3 regions of the Rahnella sp. GSA61A genome follow, and region 3 is predicted to be linked to each of the others. Evidence: predicted binding sites of a transcription regulator. Region 3 holds the regulator's gene; each other region holds the start of a gene.
The links. The regulator Fur, encoded in region 3, represses iron uptake genes when iron is present. The targets are predictions, from matches to a motif close to ATAATAATGAGAACNACTATCAA.
Positions count from the first base shown of each region.

Region 1 (6,191 bases), on a different contig from region 3:
CCTGCCTGATGCTCGCCGTAATAAGGTTGCCTGCCCCAGCGTTCGTCCGGGGAAACCGTGCCTGGCGTGTACTCTTTTTTTGCGCCGGGTGTTTTCTCAGCCTGCGCCGTGGCAGCGCCGCCCAGGGCAAATGCCCCGCCTAACAATCCCACACCTTTCAGTAAACTGCGGCGGGAAGAAGAAACGTCGTTCTGATTATCGTTTTTGTGACTCATTGCTATGCCTCGGGAATTTAAAAGCTCCCTCCCCTGCGAAGGGGAGGGTTGGGGTGGGGTATTACGGTCAAAAACAAAAGTTGAAGCGTGCTTCAGCCAGTGTATGGTCTGCTAAACCCCCTCCCTGCCTCCCCCTTCGCAGGGGGAGGAGTTTAATCTAAACCAAGCACACCGCGCAGTTTGGACAAGTCTTCTGCCAGCGTGGTGATCGGCCCTTTCATTGCGTTACGGTCTGCATCAGACAGTTTTTCATAATTCTCGTAACCGTCTTTGGTTTTGTATTTATCCAGCAGCGCATCGACGGTTTTGAAGTTAGCGTCGATTTTATCCAGCAACGGTTTATCGGCTTTGACCAGTAACGGACGCAGCAGATTGACGATTTTTTGTGCGCCATCAAGGTTGGCACGGAAATCCCACAGGTCAGTGCGGCTGTAACGGTCTTCTTCGCCGCTGATTTTACTGGCGGCCACTTCTTCAATCAGGCCCGCCGCGCCGCCGACCACTTTGCTAGGCGGGAAAGTCAGGTCTGCGATACGTTTTTGCAAATCAACGGTATCGGTATAAAGCTTGTCAGCAAAGGGTTCGGTGCCTTTGGTGGTTTTGTCCGCGAAGAGAATTTTCTCCAGACGGTGGAAACCGGTGAAGTTAGGATCTTCGGCTTTTTTCTCGAAATCATCTTCACGGGCGTCGATGCTGCCGTCCAGATCAGAGAACAGTTCGGCAATCGGTTCGATGCGCTCATAGTAAACACGGGTTGACGCGTAAAGGGATTGTGCTTTCGCCAGATCACCCTTCTTCACTGCGTCGGTAAAGGCTTTGGTATGCGCCACCAGCTCAGCGACCTGCTGCGTCACATAGACTTTGTATTCCGCAATCGGGCCAACCAGCGCCATGGCGTCAGGCTTACCGGAAGCGGCTGTCCCCTCGGCGGTGACAGTCAGTTTGCCTTTCGGATTGCTCAGCAAGCCACAGGTCATGTCGTATTCGCCCGGTTCAAGGTTAGCCGTCATTTTTTGCGTGAAACCCGGTGCCACGTTTTCACGTTCTTCCACCACCATCACGCCTTTCAAAATTTCCCATTCCAGGTTTTTCTGACTGTTGTTATGGATAACAAACTGGGTTTTACCGGCGGGCACGGTCAGCGCCATCGGTTCACATTGTTTGTCGTTAACAGCAATTTTGACCTGACGAACATCAGCAGCCAGCACATTGGCGCTCAGCGCAAAAGCCGGCAGGGATAACAGTGCAATCTGTAAAGCTTTACGGCGAAAATGTGTCATGTACAACTCCGTGACAAAGGCAAGATGATGGAAAGGTTTAAGGATCAACGTCGTGTTTTTTGCCCGGCAGAGGCCGGCGCGGCCACAGGCGATTTACCTTGTGGCATAAAGAACAGGAACAGCGCAGGGATCAGATACAGGAAGTACACCGCGACTTCGCTGACCGTCGGGGCTTCCTGATAGCCAAACATCCCTTCCAGCAACGTGCCGAATAAAGAGTGCGTGGATAATGTGCCGCTCAGATCAAAAGCAATATCCTGCATACGGTTCCACAATCCGGCTTCGTGGAAAGCGCGAATAGCCCCCGCAGCCAGCCCGGCGGCGACAAACAGAATGAACAGGCTGGTCCATTTGAAGAACTTCGCCAGATGCAGCTTCACCCCGCCGTAGTAAATCAGGAAACCCAGCACGATGGCCGCGCCAAGCCCGAGCACTGCGCCGATCGGCGCTTCGATGCCGACGTCCTGCTGGAAGGCCGCCAGCAGGAAAAACACCGATTCCAGACCTTCACGCGCTACCGCAAAAAACACCATCGCGACCAGTGCCCAGCCCTGACCGCGGCCGGAATTCAGCGCATGATCAATCGCCCCTTCCAGATGCACTTTGATAGAACGCGACACTTTGCGCATCCAGAACACCATATAAGTCAGGATGCACACCGCAACGACGGCGACGATACCTTCAAACAGCTCCTGCTGTTTTTGTGGAAACTCACCGGTCGTGGCATTGATAAAAAGACCGAGCGCCAGACAGAGTGCGGCAGCGATGAAAACGCCAATCCAGACCACACCGAGCCACTGCCCGCGTTGCGTCCGTTTGAGATAGCTGGCAATCAGGCTGACGATCAGTGCAGCTTCCAGCCCTTCGCGAAACATAATGAGAAACGGAACGAACATGACGAGCTCCCGAGCCCTGAATTCTGACGAACAACAGAATGTGTAAGGTCTCTGTAAAGAAAAGTAAAAAGAAACGATAGTGATTATCATTCTTGCCAAAAGAAATACAAGAGGTAACCGATCCTTTTTTTGAAGCGTGATCGGTAAATAGACAGGAAAAATCAGGTCAGGGGGTTTATCTGGCGGAAAATGCTGAAAACCGGGGGCTGAATGCCCCCGGTCTGAGTGTCATAAAAGTAAAATACCGTTAAATAGTATTATATTCCGCTTCCGCAACAGTGAAGCGCTGTTCCACGGCGGCGGAAGGTTTACGCCCCGCCAGGCTGACAATCCAGATAGCCAGTGACGCGAAAATAAAGCCGGGAATGATTTCATACAGTTCGGCCCAGCCGTATTGTTTCCACAGGATCACTGTCACGGCACCGACGATCATGCCTGCCAGTGCACCGTTACGCGTCATACGTTTCCACATCACGGAAATCAGGATCACCGGTCCGAATGCTGCGCCAAAACCGGCCCATGCATAACTGACTAAACCGAGAACACGGTTTTCCGGATTGGCAGCCAGCGCAATCGCGACCAGCGCCACAACCAGCACCATCGCACGCCCTACCCACACCAGTTCGCGCTGGCTTGCGCCTTTGCGCAGGAAGGCTTTATACAAATCTTCGGTAATCGCGCTTGAACACACCAGCAACTGACAGCTCAGGGTACTCATCACCGCCGCCAGAATAGCGGACAGCAAAATACCGGCAATCCAGGGATTAAACAGAATTTTCGTCAGCTCGATGAACACGCGCTCACCGTTTTGCGTCACGTTGCCCGCTTCGCCCGGATTATTGCTGAAGTACGCAATCCCGAAGAATCCTACGGCAATGGTGCCCGCCAGACACAAAATCATCCATGTCATGCTGATACGGCGCGCGCTGCGGATAGTTCGGTGAGAATCGGCCGCCATGAAGCGCGCCAGAATATGCGGCTGACCAAAATAGCCCAGTCCCCAGCCCAGCAATGACAAAATCGCCACCAGATTCATGCCCTTGAACATATCGGTGTATTCAGGGTTTTTGGCATTGATTACCATCATCGAGGTATCAATACCGCCAACTGCGAGGATGACGATAACCGGTGTCAGGATCAGCGCGAAAATCATCAGGCTGGCCTGCACGGTATCAGTCCAGCTGACTGCCAGAAAACCGCCGATAAAGGTATAAATGATGGTCGCCGCCGCACCAGCCCAAAGTGCAGTCTGGTACGTCATGCCGAAGGTGCTTTCAAACAGACGCGCACCGGCCACGATGCCGGAGGCACAATAAATGGTGAAGAACACCAAAATCACAATCGCGGAGATAATGCGCAGCAGCTTGCTGGAATCTTCAAAACGATGGGTAAAGTAATCCGGCAGTGTCAGCGCATTATTATTGGCTTCAGTGTGCACACGCAGCCGCCCTGCCACCAGTTTCCAGTTCAGGTACGCGCCGATGGTCAGGCCAATGGCGATCCAGCTTTCCGAAATCCCGGAAATAAAAATCGCCCCCGGTAATCCCATTAACAGCCAGCCGCTCATGTCAGAAGCACCGGCTGAAAGCGCCGTCACCACGCTGCCTAAACTGCGTCCGCCCAGAATATAATCATCAAAGTTTTTGGTTCGTAGATACGCGATGAGCCCAATAAAAATCATCCCGAAAATATAAACACAAAACGTCACCAGCATCGGTGTGTTCATTGTCATTCCATTCTCCACTTCTTATTTTTTGCGATGTTGTCCGGCAGCTGTCTGTCCTGAAGCACTCCACCAGAAGTGCCGCTAAAAACCTGCCGGGGCGAGATGATGGCTGAAACCCTGTAAGGTTGCAGCAAGACTCTCCATATTTTTTACGTAGTCACTGACTCTGTGTGGTTTTTGTTCAAAATTACTGTCGGGCCGGATACTGGTTTAGCCTGATCCACTTTTCAATATTTTTAACATTTCAAATACACAAAATTCACCCTCCATCACAGTTATCCGCAATACCGGTTGTACTTTGCACTGACAAAAGTTGCACCTGATGCAACCTTTGACATTCTCACTCAGGTGAATGCACGCAAGATCCATGCCGTTATTTTATTGTTAAAAATGCCAGACAAATCACAACAGGCATACTTCATGCATTAACAGGGTTGCACAAGGTTGCAACATAGAAGATATTGCTCAGCATAAAATAACGAATTCACCTGAAATTTTTTATATGGAGTGTTTGCGCATGGGTATGACGACGATGGGCGTGAAGCTGGATGAAGGTACACGCGACAGGCTGAAAGAAGCGGCTCACAAAATTGATCGCACGCCGCACTGGCTGATCAAACAAGCGATATTTTCCTATCTGGAACGACTGGAAAATGGCGATACACTGCCGGAAATTCCGGCGCTGAATGGCGCTGCGCCTGAAGGTATGGAAGATGTCGCTGTGCAACTGGTTCAGGAAGCCCATCAGCCGTTCCTAGATTTCGCCGAGCAGATCCTGCCACAGTCAGTCAGCCGTTCTGCCATCACTGCCGCCTATCGCCGCCCTGAACCAGAAGCCGTGTCGATGCTGCTTGAACAGGCGCGTTTGCCTGCCCCGCTCAATGATGCTGCGCTGAAACTGGCTGCTGACATTGCCACCAGACTCAGGAACCAAAAGAGTGCAAACGGCCGCGCCGGTATGGTGCAAAGCCTGCTGCAGGAGTTCTCTCTGTCTTCTCAGGAAGGCGTGGCGCTGATGTGTCTGGCGGAAGCGCTGCTGCGTATTCCCGACAAACCAACCCGCGATGCGTTAATCCGCGACAAAATCAGCAACGGTAACTGGCATTCGCATCTGGGCCGCAGCCCGTCGCTGTTCGTTAACGCCGCGACCTGGGGTTTGCTATTCACCGGCAAGCTGGTGGCGACGCATAATGAAGCCAGCCTGTCAAAATCGCTGAACCGCATTATCGGCAAAAGCGGCGAACCGCTAATCCGCAAAGGTGTGGACATGGCAATGCGCCTGATGGGAGAGCAATTCGTGACCGGCGAAACCATCGCCGAAGCGCTGGCCAATGCCCGCAAACATGAAGAAAAAGGTTTCCGCTATTCCTACGACATGCTGGGTGAAGCCGCGCTGACCGCGAAAGACGCGCAGGCCTATTTGCAGTCCTATCAGCAGGCGATCAATGCCATCGGCAAAGCCTCCAATGGTCGCGGCATTTATGAAGGCCCCGGCATTTCCATCAAGCTTTCCGCCCTGCATCCGCGTTACAGCCGTGCGCAATATGAGCGTGTAATGGAAGAGTTGTATCCGCGCCTGCTTTCACTGACCTTGCTGGCACGCAGTTACGACATCGGTATCAACATCGATGCCGAAGAAGCTGACCGCCTGGAAATCTCTCTCGATTTGCTGGAAAAACTCTGCTTCGAACCGGAACTGGCGGGCTGGAACGGCATCGGCTTCGTGATTCAGGCGTATCAGAAACGCTGCCCGATGGTGATTGATTACCTGACCAGTCTGGCACAGCGCAGCCGCCGCCGTCTGATGGTCCGTCTGGTGAAAGGTGCGTACTGGGACAGCGAAATTAAGCGCGCACAAATGGACGGTCTGGAAGATTATCCGGTTTATACCCGCAAGGTTTACACCGATGTCTCCTATCTGGCCTGCGCCCGTAAACTGCTGGCCGTGCCGAACCTGATTTATCCGCAGTTCGCGACGCATAACGCCCACACCGTGGCGGCGATTTATCAACTGGCCGGTAATAACTATTATCCCGGTCAGTACGAATTCCAGTGCCTGCACGGTATGGGTGAA
Region 1 is NZ_JAHXYO010000006.1:119,938-126,128, reverse strand. Features, by position in the region: gene efeB (iron uptake transporter deferrochelatase/peroxidase subunit) at 1-215, opposite strand, end outside; gene efeO (iron uptake system protein EfeO) at 368-1,495, opposite strand; gene efeU (iron uptake transporter permease EfeU) at 1,540-2,391, opposite strand; gene putP (sodium/proline symporter PutP) at 2,639-4,123, opposite strand; gene putA (trifunctional transcriptional regulator/proline dehydrogenase/L-glutamate gamma-semialdehyde dehydrogenase) at 4,635-6,191, shown strand, end outside.
Region 1: efeU (iron uptake transporter permease EfeU) is a predicted target of Fur. The motif match lies at 2,465-2,487, and genes of this name have one in related genera.

Region 2 (6,191 bases), on a different contig from region 3:
CAAAAGTTTGAGGACTCAGTCACCAGCGGGTCGATCACCACCATGTATTTGAGTTTTGAGAGTGCACGCGAGGATTTGTTTTTGTCCGGGAAGGCCGCCAGCGGGTTGAAGCCCTGCACGATATACCCGTTCAGCTTGCCTTCGGTCATCAGCTCGGCCTGTTGCAGCACGTCGTAGCTTTTGTCCCATTTCGGCAGCCAGTCAAAGCCCCAGTCATTTTCCGCCGTGGCGTGATCGCCCCAGAAGCTTTTCATCATACTGACGAAAAAGTTCGGTGTGTTTTTCCAGAAATTGACCTGTCCGTCCACCAGCGGTGCGGGCGTAATCTGATGCAGATAATCAGTGAAATTAGTCTGTTTTTCCGACGGCAAAGGCATGTAACCCGGCAGATTCAGCGACAGCAAACCGAGGTCGGTATAGCCCTGAATATTGGAGTGACCACGCAGGGCATTCACGCCGCCGCCCGGCATACCAATGTTGCCAAGCAGCAACTGGATCATCGCCGCACAGCGGATGGTTTGTGCGCCGCCGGTATGGTGCGTCCAGCCCAGCGCATACAAAATGGTCGAGGTTTTATCGCGCGCGCAGGTTTCCGCCAGAATGGAGCTGATCAGCAGGAAATCTTCTTTCGAGGTACCGCACAGACGTTCCACCAGTTCCGGCGTGTAACGGGAAACATGCTCTTTCAGCAAGTTCCAGACACAGCGCGGGTCCTGCAACGTTTTATCCTGTTTCGCGAAGCCTTTTTCATCCAGCTGATAGTGCCAGCTTTCTTTGTTATAGGATTTTTTCGCCGCGTTAAAACCGCTGAAAAGACCGTCGTTGAATTCATAATCTTCACGTACCAGCAGGCTGGCATTGGTGTATTCCAGGACGTATTCGGTCTGAATTTTATTGTGGGTGATCAGATAGTTGATCATGCCGAGCAGGAAGGCCGTGTCAGAACCAGCGCGAATCGGCGCGTAGATATCGGCCACCGCAGCACTGCGGTTAAAGCGCGGATCGACGACGATGACTTTGGCGTTATTTTTGGTTTTGGCCTCAATCACCCATTTGAATCCGACCGGATGCGCTTCTGCCGCATTTCCGCCCATAATTAAAATCACATTGGCGTTTTTGATGTCGACCCAGTTGTTCGTCATCGCACCGCGACCAAAGGTTGGCGCTAATGCCGCCACGGTCGGGCCATGACACAGACGGGCCTGACAGTCGATCGCCACCATACCCAGCGCGCGGGTGAATTTCTGATCCAGCAGACCGGTTTCATTACTGGCCGCAGAAGAACACAGCATGCCGGTGGTCAGCCAGCGGTTGACCGTCACGTTGTTTTCATTTTTCTCGACGAAGTTGGCGTCGCGGTCATCTTTCATCAGGCGGGCGATACGGGAAATCGCCTCGTCCCACGTGATGCGCTGCCATTTATCGGAACCGGGAGCGCGGTATTCCGGATATCTGAGACGGCCTTCGCTGTGGATGTAATCCAGCACGCCTGCGCCTTTCGGGCACAACGAGCCACGACTGACCGGATGATCGGCGTCACCCTCTACGTGGAAGATATTTTCAGTGACGTTTTTCGCGCCATCGCCCTGGCTGTAAATCAGTATTCCGCAACCTACGGAACAGTAAGTGCAGTTGTTGCGGGTTTCACGGGAGCGAAGCAGTTTGTATTGGCGGGTTTCCGCCAGCGCCATGGTAGGAGTAAATCCTAATAATGCCGCCGTGGTGCCGGCCATACCACCCGCACATATTTTGAATAATTGTCTTCTGCTGACTTGCATGAAAGACTCCTTCCCATCATCTGTTAACACATTGCTTTTCAAATTGGCGCTTTCCGCAGCTGATGCGGAAGCGTTAAAATTAAAGCCAAGTACCCATAATTTTTGTACGGCTTATGTAGCCGGAATGTTTATAAGGTTATTGCTAATGGATGTCCATCAAGTAAACGAACTGGGCGAAAAAGATGACAAAAAAGTGACTCAGATCATCGGAGCCAGCCAAAAAACGGTGATGCAGCGCGCACATCTCAATGAGCCGGAAGATGACTGGATTGCTCAGGAAGTGCCCGTTGCGCTGGTTTATAACGGCATTTCGCATGTGGTCATGATGGCTTCACCGAAAGATCTGCAGGCCTTTGCGCTGGGCTTTTCGCTGTCAGAAGGGATTATTGAATCGGTCAGTGATATTTACGGGATGGAGGTGACACCAAACTGTAACGGGATTGAGGTTAACATCGAATTATCGAGCCGCCGTTTCGCCGGGCTGAAAGAACGCCGCCGCGCCATGGCGGGCCGTACCGGGTGCGGCGTCTGCGGCATCGAACAGTTAGGCGATTTATTCCGCCCGCTCGCGCCGCTGCCGTTCAGTCAAACCTTTGATCTGGCAAATCTGGACAACGCGCTGCACCAGCTGAAATCCGTGCAGGAAATCGGCCAGCTCACCGGCTGTACCCACGCCGCCGCGTGGATCACGCCGGAAGGTGAATTACTGGGTGGCTGCGAAGATGTGGGCCGTCATGTGGCGCTCGATAAAATGCTCGGTATGCGTGCCAGACAAAACGACTGGATATCCGGCGCCGCGCTGGTATCAAGCCGCGCCAGCTATGAAATGGTGCAGAAAGCCGCGATGTGCGGCATCGAAATCCTGTTTGCCGTCTCCGCTGCCACCACGCTCGCAGTCGACGTTGCCGAAAAATGCAATCTGACGCTGGTCGGTTTCAGTAAACCGGGACGGACAACGGTGTATACGCATCCGCAGCGGTTACGTTAACTCTCTCTAAGCACCGCGTGCCTTTAGACAATTTAGGATTGTTTGCGGTTATCTGGTTCTAAGCCCCGTATAACAGGCGCTTACGAGTACCCGCACAAAGCATGGAGCATAGATAATCATTTTCAATATCATTTAATTAACTATAATGATCCGACTGATTACGCGGTGCTCACAATGACGGTGCCGCCCTACACTATGGAGACGATGAACATGAGTTATTCACTGCCATCACTGCCTTACGCATACGACGCACTCGAACCGCATTTCGACAAAGAAACGATGGAAATCCATCACACTAAACATCACCAGGCTTACGTGAACAACGCTAACGCTGCGCTGGAAAGCTTGCCGGAACTGGCTGCACTGCCGGTTGAAGAACTGATCACCAAACTGGATCAGGTTCCTGCAGACAAGAAAGTTGCACTGCGTAACAACGCAGGCGGCCACGCTAACCACAGCCTGTTCTGGAAAGGCCTGAAAACCGGCACCACCCTGCAGGGCGAACTGAAATCTGCGATCGAACGCGATTTCGGCAGCGTTGACGCTTTCAAAGAAACTTTTGAGAAAGCAGCGACCACTCGTTTCGGTTCAGGCTGGGCATGGCTGGTGCTGAAAGACGGCAAACTGGCGGTTGTTTCTACTGCTAACCAGGACAGCCCGCTGATGGGCGAAGCCATTTCCGGCGCTTCCGGTTACCCGCTGCTGGGCCTGGACGTGTGGGAACACGCTTACTACCTGAAATATCAGAACAAACGCCCTGATTACATCAAAGCCTTCTGGGCTGTTGTAAACTGGGACGAAGCAGCAAAACGTCTGGCTGAAGCGAAGTAATTTCGCCCTGCCGCCCTTCGCGGGCATGATGATGTTTTCGCCAATGGCGGGTCAGTGACCCGCCTTTTTTATGTCCTGAATTTGTATGCATGATCACTGTTTTACAGCGAATTATTCTTCCGTTTCCCACCATTATTAGACCCCGCTCGCATTAATCAAAAATACGCCACAGATCCTATAAAGTTTATTAAACAACCTACCGATAGATTGTTCACAAAGGCGTCACAAAAACGCATGTCTATTTAAAAGGGATGTTTGACGGAGAATGATTATGAGTAACGGATCGGGTCTTTCGCAGTGGATGAACAATCTCAAGGTCGGCACCAAACTGGGTCTGGGTTTCGGGCTGGTGCTTTTGATCGCGGCCGTCATTACCACTGCGGGAATGATTAAATTTAACGACATCAGTCAGCGTGCGGAAAAAGTCGATTTCAGTAATCAGATGAACGCATTACTCAATGATGCCCGCCTCAGCCGTACGCTTTATCAGCTCAATTACAATCCGGCATATCTCAAACAAAATCAGGACAACATTGACGCGCTGTCGCAACTGATTGAGCAGTCGAAAGACAAGCTGAAATGGGATGCAGCTGGCCAGGCAGAACTGGAGCAGGTGCCGGTAAAAATCCATGAATATCAGCAGGCACAAGCCGCGTTTAAAGAAGCCGTCGACCGCAAAGATGCGGTACGCGCCAGCTGGAATCTTTCCGAAACCGAAGCCGTTGTGAAACGTTTACAAGATCAGCTGCGTGTGGAAGATGCCGATCCTTCCATTCGTCTTTCACTGGCCGAAGTCATTCAAAAACTGATCAACGTGCGTTATGACGTGCGCGGCCTGTTGCTCAACATCAACAAGGAATCGGAAGCCAGGCTGTTAAAGTCAATTGATGATACGCAGGCCAATGCTAAAAAGCTGAACGCATTACTGTTACCGGATCAGCAGGCCACACTCGCCCCGCTGATGAGTGCGCTGGCGACCTATAAAGATCACGTTATGGCCTACATGCCGGCTTACGAAGATGAACAAAAAAACTCGCAGCTGCTGACAGTAAAAGCCGCTGAGATGAACACACTGGTCGCAAAAATATTCAAAAATGAACTGGATAACACGCATAAAGACATCACTAATGCGCAGATGATCATGATGGTGATTACGCTGATCGTAATGCTGGTGGGGATTATCATTGCATGGCGAATCACCCGCCAGATTGCCCAGCCGCTGCGCGATACGCTGAAAACGGCGGAGGCGATTGCGCGGGGCGATCTGACTGTCGCGCATCCAACCACACGTCGCGATGAGCTGGGTATGCTGATGAACGCGGTGTCCGCGATGAGCCAGAATCTCAGTACGATGATTTATGAAATCCGCTCCGGCGTTTCACAGGTTTCTCACGCGGCGGCTGAAATCGCCGCCGGGAATACCGATCTTTCCTCACGCACCGAACAGCAGGCCGCCGCGGTTGAAGAAACCGCCGCCAGCATGGAAGAACTGAGCGCGACGGTGAAACAGAACGCCGATAACGCCCATCACGCCAGCAAACTGGCCAGCGAGGCTTCAGGCACCGCAACGCTCGGCGGCAAACAAGTCGGCGAAGTGGTCGACACCATGCAGCAGATTTCCGGCAGCTCAAAACGTATCGCCGAAATTACGTCCGTCATCAACAGCATCGCGTTCCAGACCAATATCCTGGCGCTGAACGCTGCGGTTGAAGCCGCGCGTGCCGGTGAACAGGGTCGCGGATTCTCAGTCGTCGCCTCGGAAGTCCGCATACTGGCACAGCGCAGTGCGCAGGCAGCGAAAGAGATCGAAGGGCTGATTGCCGAGTCGGTTGAACGTGTTAACACCGGCGCGAAGCTGGTGGAAAATACCGGACGCACCATGCAGGACATCGTGAAATCCGTCTCGCATGTGCGCGATATCATGGGTGAAATCGCCTCTGCTTCTGACGAGCAAAGCCGTGGAATCAGCCAGATTTCGCAGGCGATTGTCGAAATGGACAGCACGACACAGCAGAACGCCGCGCTGGTTGAGCAGTCATCCGCTGCCGCCGATTCACTCGAAGATCAGGCCGCGACGCTGACGCAGGCAGTCTCGGTATTCCGCCTGGCCGATAACGGCGATATGCTGGCCGCACCGGCATCCGCCGCGCTGCGCCGTCCGGCCCTGCCGCTGCCAGTTCAAGGCAAAACCAGTCAGGATAACTGGGAAACGTTCTGACTGATGAACCTGCGCACCCCGCATGTGCGCAGGTATTCCTTCTACTCCCGCTGCCGAATGCAGGTTATGCTTGAGCGAGTGACATTTCAGCAGCGGAGAGCTTATGCATTATCCCGACGTGTACATCGGTACCATCGAGCATTATCCCGACTTTTCACCCAGTGCGATTGCCAAACGTCAGGTTGATGGCGCTGTCGCTCTGACGCCTCTCGGGCTGGAGAACGATCAGCAGGCCGAAAAGTCTTATCACGGTGGCGCTGACCGCGCGCTGTGTCATTTTCCCCGCGAGCATTACGCCTGGTTGCGCCAGCAGTTTCCCGAAGAAGAGGACCGTTTTCATCCGCCTGCGTTTGGGGAAAACCTTTCGACACTCGGC
Region 2 is NZ_JAHXYO010000011.1:89,504-95,694, reverse strand. Features, by position in the region: gene fdnG (formate dehydrogenase-N subunit alpha) at 1-1,778, opposite strand, end outside; gene fdhD (formate dehydrogenase accessory sulfurtransferase FdhD) at 1,924-2,766, shown strand; gene sodA (superoxide dismutase [Mn]) at 2,977-3,597, shown strand; gene LC431_RS15235 (methyl-accepting chemotaxis protein) at 3,869-5,815, shown strand; gene yiiM (6-hydroxyaminopurine reductase) at 5,919-6,191, shown strand, end outside.
Region 2: sodA (superoxide dismutase [Mn]) is a predicted target of Fur. The motif match lies at 2,876-2,898, and genes of this name have one in related genera.

Region 3 (6,191 bases):
ATTAATGCCGTGACCGAGGCAGGACTCCGCGACCGTACCTCCGCTACCGAATGTATGCGCACGTATATAAAGGAAGACGGCGTGATCCAGTTCCTGCTCAAATCATTCCAGCAGGGAGAATGGCGCTTTAACGTGCCGGTGCTGCTCAGTGAATACGAAACTATTACCGGCTGGGAAGACGTGCCTCCGTGGGATCACCCGGCGCTGTTTATCCGTGGCGGGCTATCGCCGTATGTGCAGGATGAATATCGCGACGCGATTGCCCGACAATTTCCGCAGGCCAAAGCGCATGTGGTGGCGGGAGCCGGTCATTGGGTGCACGCGGAAAAACCCGATGCAGTACTGCGCGCGGTGCACCGTTTCATCGATGCGGCCTGAGGTTTAACATCCTGGGGATAAATTGTGCAAAAAGTCTGCACAACTTAAGAAGTTATCATGAAATCAGGGTAATCAGGCGTTGTGAACCCCTGGTGCGCCAGTGTATGATTGCGCGCTATAATTTTGCCGCCCCGTTTACTCACAGTGAGTCGCGGGAGGTGAATTGGGTCAGGGTTTCTTAGCCCGAAATGTGTGAAACGCTCGTCAGGAACCGGCTTGCGGTTTTCCGATGTAAAAACTTCCCTGGTTGTACCGCTACCTATGGCAAAAGAACAACTGGATCGCACGACGATTGATCTGTTCGCAGATGACCGTCGTCCGGGGCGTCCAAAAACAAATCCGCTATCCCGTGATGAACAGCTCAGGATCAATAAGCGCAACCAGTTACGCCGCGATAAAGCGAGCGGCCTGCGTCGTGTGGAGCTGAAAATGAATGCCGATGCTGTTGATATGCTCAATAAGCTGGCAGAAGAACGCAATATCAGTCGTAGCGAATTGATTGAAGAGATGCTGCTGTCGCATCTTAACGGTCATGAAGGCTGATTGAAAAGCGGGTAACCCTCTCAGGCTACCCGTTTGTTTTTTCTTACTTATTCCATATTAATTCACGTCTTCCTGCTCAGAACGTTTCCCAGTTTTCAGCACTTTTCGCCGAAAGCATGCTGGTATCCGGACGCAATAACGGTGCGGAAATTGACTTCCCCGGACGTGAACCGACGCTCGTCACGCTATCTTTAAGTTTGAACGTAGCAACGGCATTGTTCAGCAATGAAGCCTGCTCTTCCAGTGATACTGCAGCCTGCGACGCCTGTTCTACCAGCGCGGCGTTCTGCTGTGTGACGCTGTCCATTTCTGTGACGGCAACCGCCACCTGACTGATTCCTTTGCTTTGCTCATCGGATGCAGAGGCAATTTCCGCCATGATGTCAGTGACATGCGTAATTGAGCGCACCACTTCATTCATCGTATGACCGGCGTTTTCAACCAATTTCGAACCGCTGTCGACGCGGGAAACCGATTCGCTGATGAGCTGCTCGATTTCTTTCGCCGCCTGCGCACTGCGTTGTGCAAGATTGCGCACTTCGCTGGCAACCACTGCAAAACCGCGCCCCTGCTCGCCCGCACGTGCCGCTTCGACGGCAGCATTCAGCGCCAGAATGTTGGTCTGGAAAGCGATGCTGTTAATCACAGAAGTGATTTCAGCAATTTTCTTCGAGCTGCCGGAGATATCTTTCATGGTGCTGACCACGTCTGCCACGATGTTGCCGCCCTTCTGCGCGGTGGTGGAAGCCTCCATCACCAGCTGGCTGGCGTGATGCGCGTTATCGGCATTGTGTTTAACGGTAGCCGTCAGTTCTTCCATGCTGGCAGCGGTTTCTTCCAGCGCCGACGCCTGTTCTTCCGTACGGGAAGACAAATCGTTGTTCCCGGCTGAAATTTCTGACGCGCCCTGATAGATGTGATTGGTGCAGTTGCGGATGGTCTGAACGGTATTGACCAGGCTCAACTGCATCTCGTTCAGCAACGGAATCAGCTTACCGGCGCAGTTTTTACCGAATTCTTCCAGATAAAACGTCAGATCGCCGCTGGCGATCACCGCGAAGTGACCGCGGATTTTATCCAGCGGCTTCACCAGCGCCATCACCAGATAACGGTCAGTCAGCAATAAAATCACCAGCCCGATACCAAATGCCGTCAGCAGAATCACTTTGCTAAATGACGTCAGATGGGTGGATTGCCGTTGTGCCGCATCAAAATCGACAGCGATCTGACCGCTGACTTTTTCCATTGATGAGCCAAAGCTGCGGCTCAGTGCAGGCACGGTGGAATTGGCTAGCTGGTTATAGGACTCCGTATTTTTGCTGCGGGCTGCGTCGAACAATGGCGTGACGCCCTGCGTGATCAGATTTTCCCAACTGGTGATTAATTCCTGCACGGAGGAATCTTCCAGCCCCGGATGCGGTGCCGCTTTAAAACTGGCCAGAGCCTGCGTCAGCCCGCTGAGTGATTGTTTGGCGGTATCAAAAATTTCCGGACCTTTTGACGGATCGGCCTGAAGCTGTGCCACGGCGCGGCTCAGGCGCGTCACGGTACGAAAATACTGATCATTTCCTTTATTGATCAGCGCCATATTGTTGACCAGCTCGGTACTATTTTTGGTATTTTGGGTCAGTGTGTCCAGTGAGGTGACGGTGTAAAGGGAAACACCTGCCCACATGACGCAAAAGATGCCAAGAATGGTTAATAAAGCGGCCCTGATGGTGATATTTTTTAAAAACTGCACGATATGCCTCTCTCGAAACATGTCTGTTTCTGGCCTGAGGATTGACGGGGATGCGGAGAATCAAGACAGGTAACCAGCAGGCAAGTGCCCCAGGACATGTTTGAACACCTCTCCGGGCATCGATTTCTTTATTATGTTGAGATTGCTCCCGAATCATCTATCGGCGGAATGTTCTCGAAATTTAGTATTGTGACAACTTATTTCTCAAACTTGCTTTTGACCTCATTAACCCTGAGGTTAATTCGCCGCAGGTGAAAGCACACAAAGGCGATAACACATAAAAATATTGCCCGATAAACTTATTTCCCAGTTAAGAAGGCGAGCAGAAGCATATTCTCCGCCGCACGAGTTTGCTATCATCTGCATTATTATTGCCTGCGTTGCAGAGCACTTCATTGAGAACAAGAGGTTAGGTAATCTTATGGCCGTTGTAGGTATCTTCTTTGGATCCGATACAGGTAACACCGAAAACATCGCAAAAATGATCCAGAAGCAATTGGGTAAAGATGTTGCAGAGGTGCATGACATTGCGAAGAGCAGCAAAGAGGATCTGGAAAAATTCGATATTTTGCTTATCGGCATTCCAACCTGGTATTACGGTGAAGCGCAGTGTGACTGGGACGACTTTTTCCCAACGCTGGAAGAGATAGATTTCGAAGGTAAGCTGGTGGCACTGTTTGGTTGCGGTGACCAGGAAGACTACGCCGAATATTTCTGCGATGCGCTGGGCACCGTGCGCGATATCATTGAGCCACGCGGCGCAGTGATTGTCGGACATTGGCCTACCGAAGGTTACCACTTTGAAGCATCTAAAGGCCTGGCGGATGATAAGCACTTCATAGGACTGGCAATTGACGAAGATCGTCAGCCCGAACTGACCAGCGAACGTGTTGATGCCTGGGTGAAACAGATCACAGAAGAACTTAGCCTTTCTGAAATTATTGGCTAAAAACCCTGTTGGCCCTGAGGATTTATTCTACAATTGAAGGGCCAAACTATTACTGAAATTAACAATTTAACTGCTACAAAATTGTAACTTTCGGTCGTATCAAGGTACACTGAGTTCCTCTGTTTTTTCTATTGATCAAGTCGTTGCATTCCAAATGTGACCGGCAATTTGTGATCTTTATTAACAGGCTGTCGTTGACGAGAATTGGCACATTGCGTTAAACGAAGAGACTAAACGAATAATTTTGTGCCGCCGATGCCACAGGCTGCATGCCTCAACTTGATTAGCACATAGTAACAGGACTGAATCCGCATGACTGACAACAACACCGCACTGAAGAAAGCCGGCTTAAAAGTCACGCTTCCGCGCCTCAAAATCCTGGAAGTGCTGCAAGCGCCGGAAGGTCATCACGTTAGTGCGGAAGATCTTTACAAGCAACTGATTGATATGGGTGAAGAAATTGGCCTGGCGACGGTTTACCGCGTTCTGAACCAGTTTGACGACGCCGGTATTGTCACCCGTCATAACTTCGAAGGCGGCAAGTCCGTATTCGAACTGACCCAGCAACATCACCACGACCACCTGATCTGTCTGGATTGCGGTCGTGTGATCGAATTCCGTGACGAATATATTGAAGGTCGTCAGCGTGAGATTGCTAAGAAACACGGTATCAAGCTCACCAACCACAGCCTGTATCTGTACGGCCACTGTGAAGCAGGCGATTGCCGCGAAGATGACTCTTTGCACAACGATAAACCTGCGCAGTAATCTGCACAGGCTTTGACTAAATTAACCGCTGAAAAGCGGTTTTTTTATGTCTGATATCGACGCAGATTGAGCCCGGATAGCAGGCATAAAAAACCCCGGCAAGCCGGGGTATGTTTCGCTGCTGAGATTCACGGCTTAGGTGAATTGTTCGTTTTTATTTCCTGCCAGATTTTCCCGCAATCAGCAGCATATGCCTGACCGTCGCCAGTTTTACGCGCCGTCAGACATCGCTGATAATCCACCACGCGCACCGTCTCCTGTTCTGCAAATTGCTGGTGGGCTTTTTCCTGTTTCAGTTTATTCAGTAACACCTCGCAGGATGCCAGTTTGTCCGGATTGCCTTCTGACGTATTGATACAGGCACGGTAATCTTCCCGCGTTTGGGATATTTGTGCCTGATCGGCGGTGGGTGCACAACCGGCCAGCAGAACAACCGAAACCACGATCATCAGTAATTTATTCATCGACATAGCGACCTCAGAAAATAGTGAATGGAGCGATAACGATGAATTTCACGTCTTTTTCATCCTGGAAAATGTTGCCGTAACCGCCGCCCCAGCTCGGAATATCCGAATGGTTGTCGTACTGGGTGTAATGCAGTTTGAACAACGTCCCTTTGGCGCGCCCTTCCTGAATGGTGTACAGCGCATCCAGGCTCCATGCGCTTTCTTTCAGACGCTGGCTCTGGTCATAAGCGGCGTTGGTGCTCGGTTTGGCATCCCAGGCATAGACGTACGAACCACCGACCGCGAAGCCCGGTAAATCCCATTTCGCCAGATCATACAATACGCCTGCATATACTGCTTTTTCACCGTTGGCGTTGAAGTCCGAGCGGTTGTCCCACCACACATCAAGACGGCCGTTTGAGGAAGAATAAGTCGGGGTCATGCGCTGCAGGAAGTAGCCCTGATTCCCTTCCGCTTTCACCATCGTCCCTTCCAGACGCCAGTTAAACTGCCCGGTGGTATAGCCAAAGGTCAGTGCCTGCAACCATGCCAGACCGTCATACAGACTGTTCGGATCATTCTTGTCACTGATGCGGTCTTCTGCACCATAGAACTGATAGCTGGTGGTCAGCGGATTGCCCAGCAGATCCATTTTGTACGAGGCTTTAGCAAAGTACTGATCGACATAACTTTCAGCCTGGCCAAATGCGCCTTCCAGTACGAAGTCATTTTTAAAATCATATTTCGCACCGAGCGAATGAATATAAGAAACGCCGGTTTTCTTGTCATTCTGGCGGAAATCATCCATTTCCAGATGCCACGGCGATTTATATTCATCAGCCCACATATAGGAGAAACTCAGTTCACCCGGGTCACCGAAATCGTGTTTATAACCGGCTTCCGCACCGCGATACGTACCCGGCATAAAGCTCCAGTGCGGTGCGATCAGCGTCTGTCCGGTAGGCTGAATATACCCTGCGTGCCCCCAGAATCCGCCGTATTTGAATTTACCGGCTGCCTTATAAAGACTGACCCCACTTTTATCCCCGGAGTAATCTTCGTCGTAGGCGCGATTGCTGTTGGAAAAGGCGATTTCGTTGGGATGGCCGCTCTCGCTGCTCTCGGCCATTTCAATCGCCGTAAAGGCTGCGATATCAATACCAAACATGTCCCAGGCATAGCCGGAAGAAAAATCGAGGTTCAGGTTAGCGGTAGAATGCGAAAGGTTGGTTGTATAGTCTTTGTAGTGGTCACTCGCCGGATCCATGTCCTTGCGGTCACGTTCACGCTGCCAGTAGTACACACCGCCGGTCAGTGTGGAATCATCAATAAAACCGGCTGCTTTGGTCTCTTGTGAAAACATCAT
Region 3 is NZ_JAHXYO010000002.1:201,733-207,923, reverse strand. Features, by position in the region: gene ybfF (esterase) at 1-378, shown strand, start outside; gene ybfE (LexA regulated protein) at 640-921, shown strand; gene LC431_RS03020 (methyl-accepting chemotaxis protein) at 998-2,662, opposite strand; gene fldA (flavodoxin FldA) at 3,084-3,611, shown strand; gene fur (ferric iron uptake transcriptional regulator) at 3,924-4,379, shown strand; gene chiQ (ChiQ/YbfN family lipoprotein) at 4,508-4,843, opposite strand; gene LC431_RS03000 (OprD family outer membrane porin) at 4,857-6,191, opposite strand, start outside.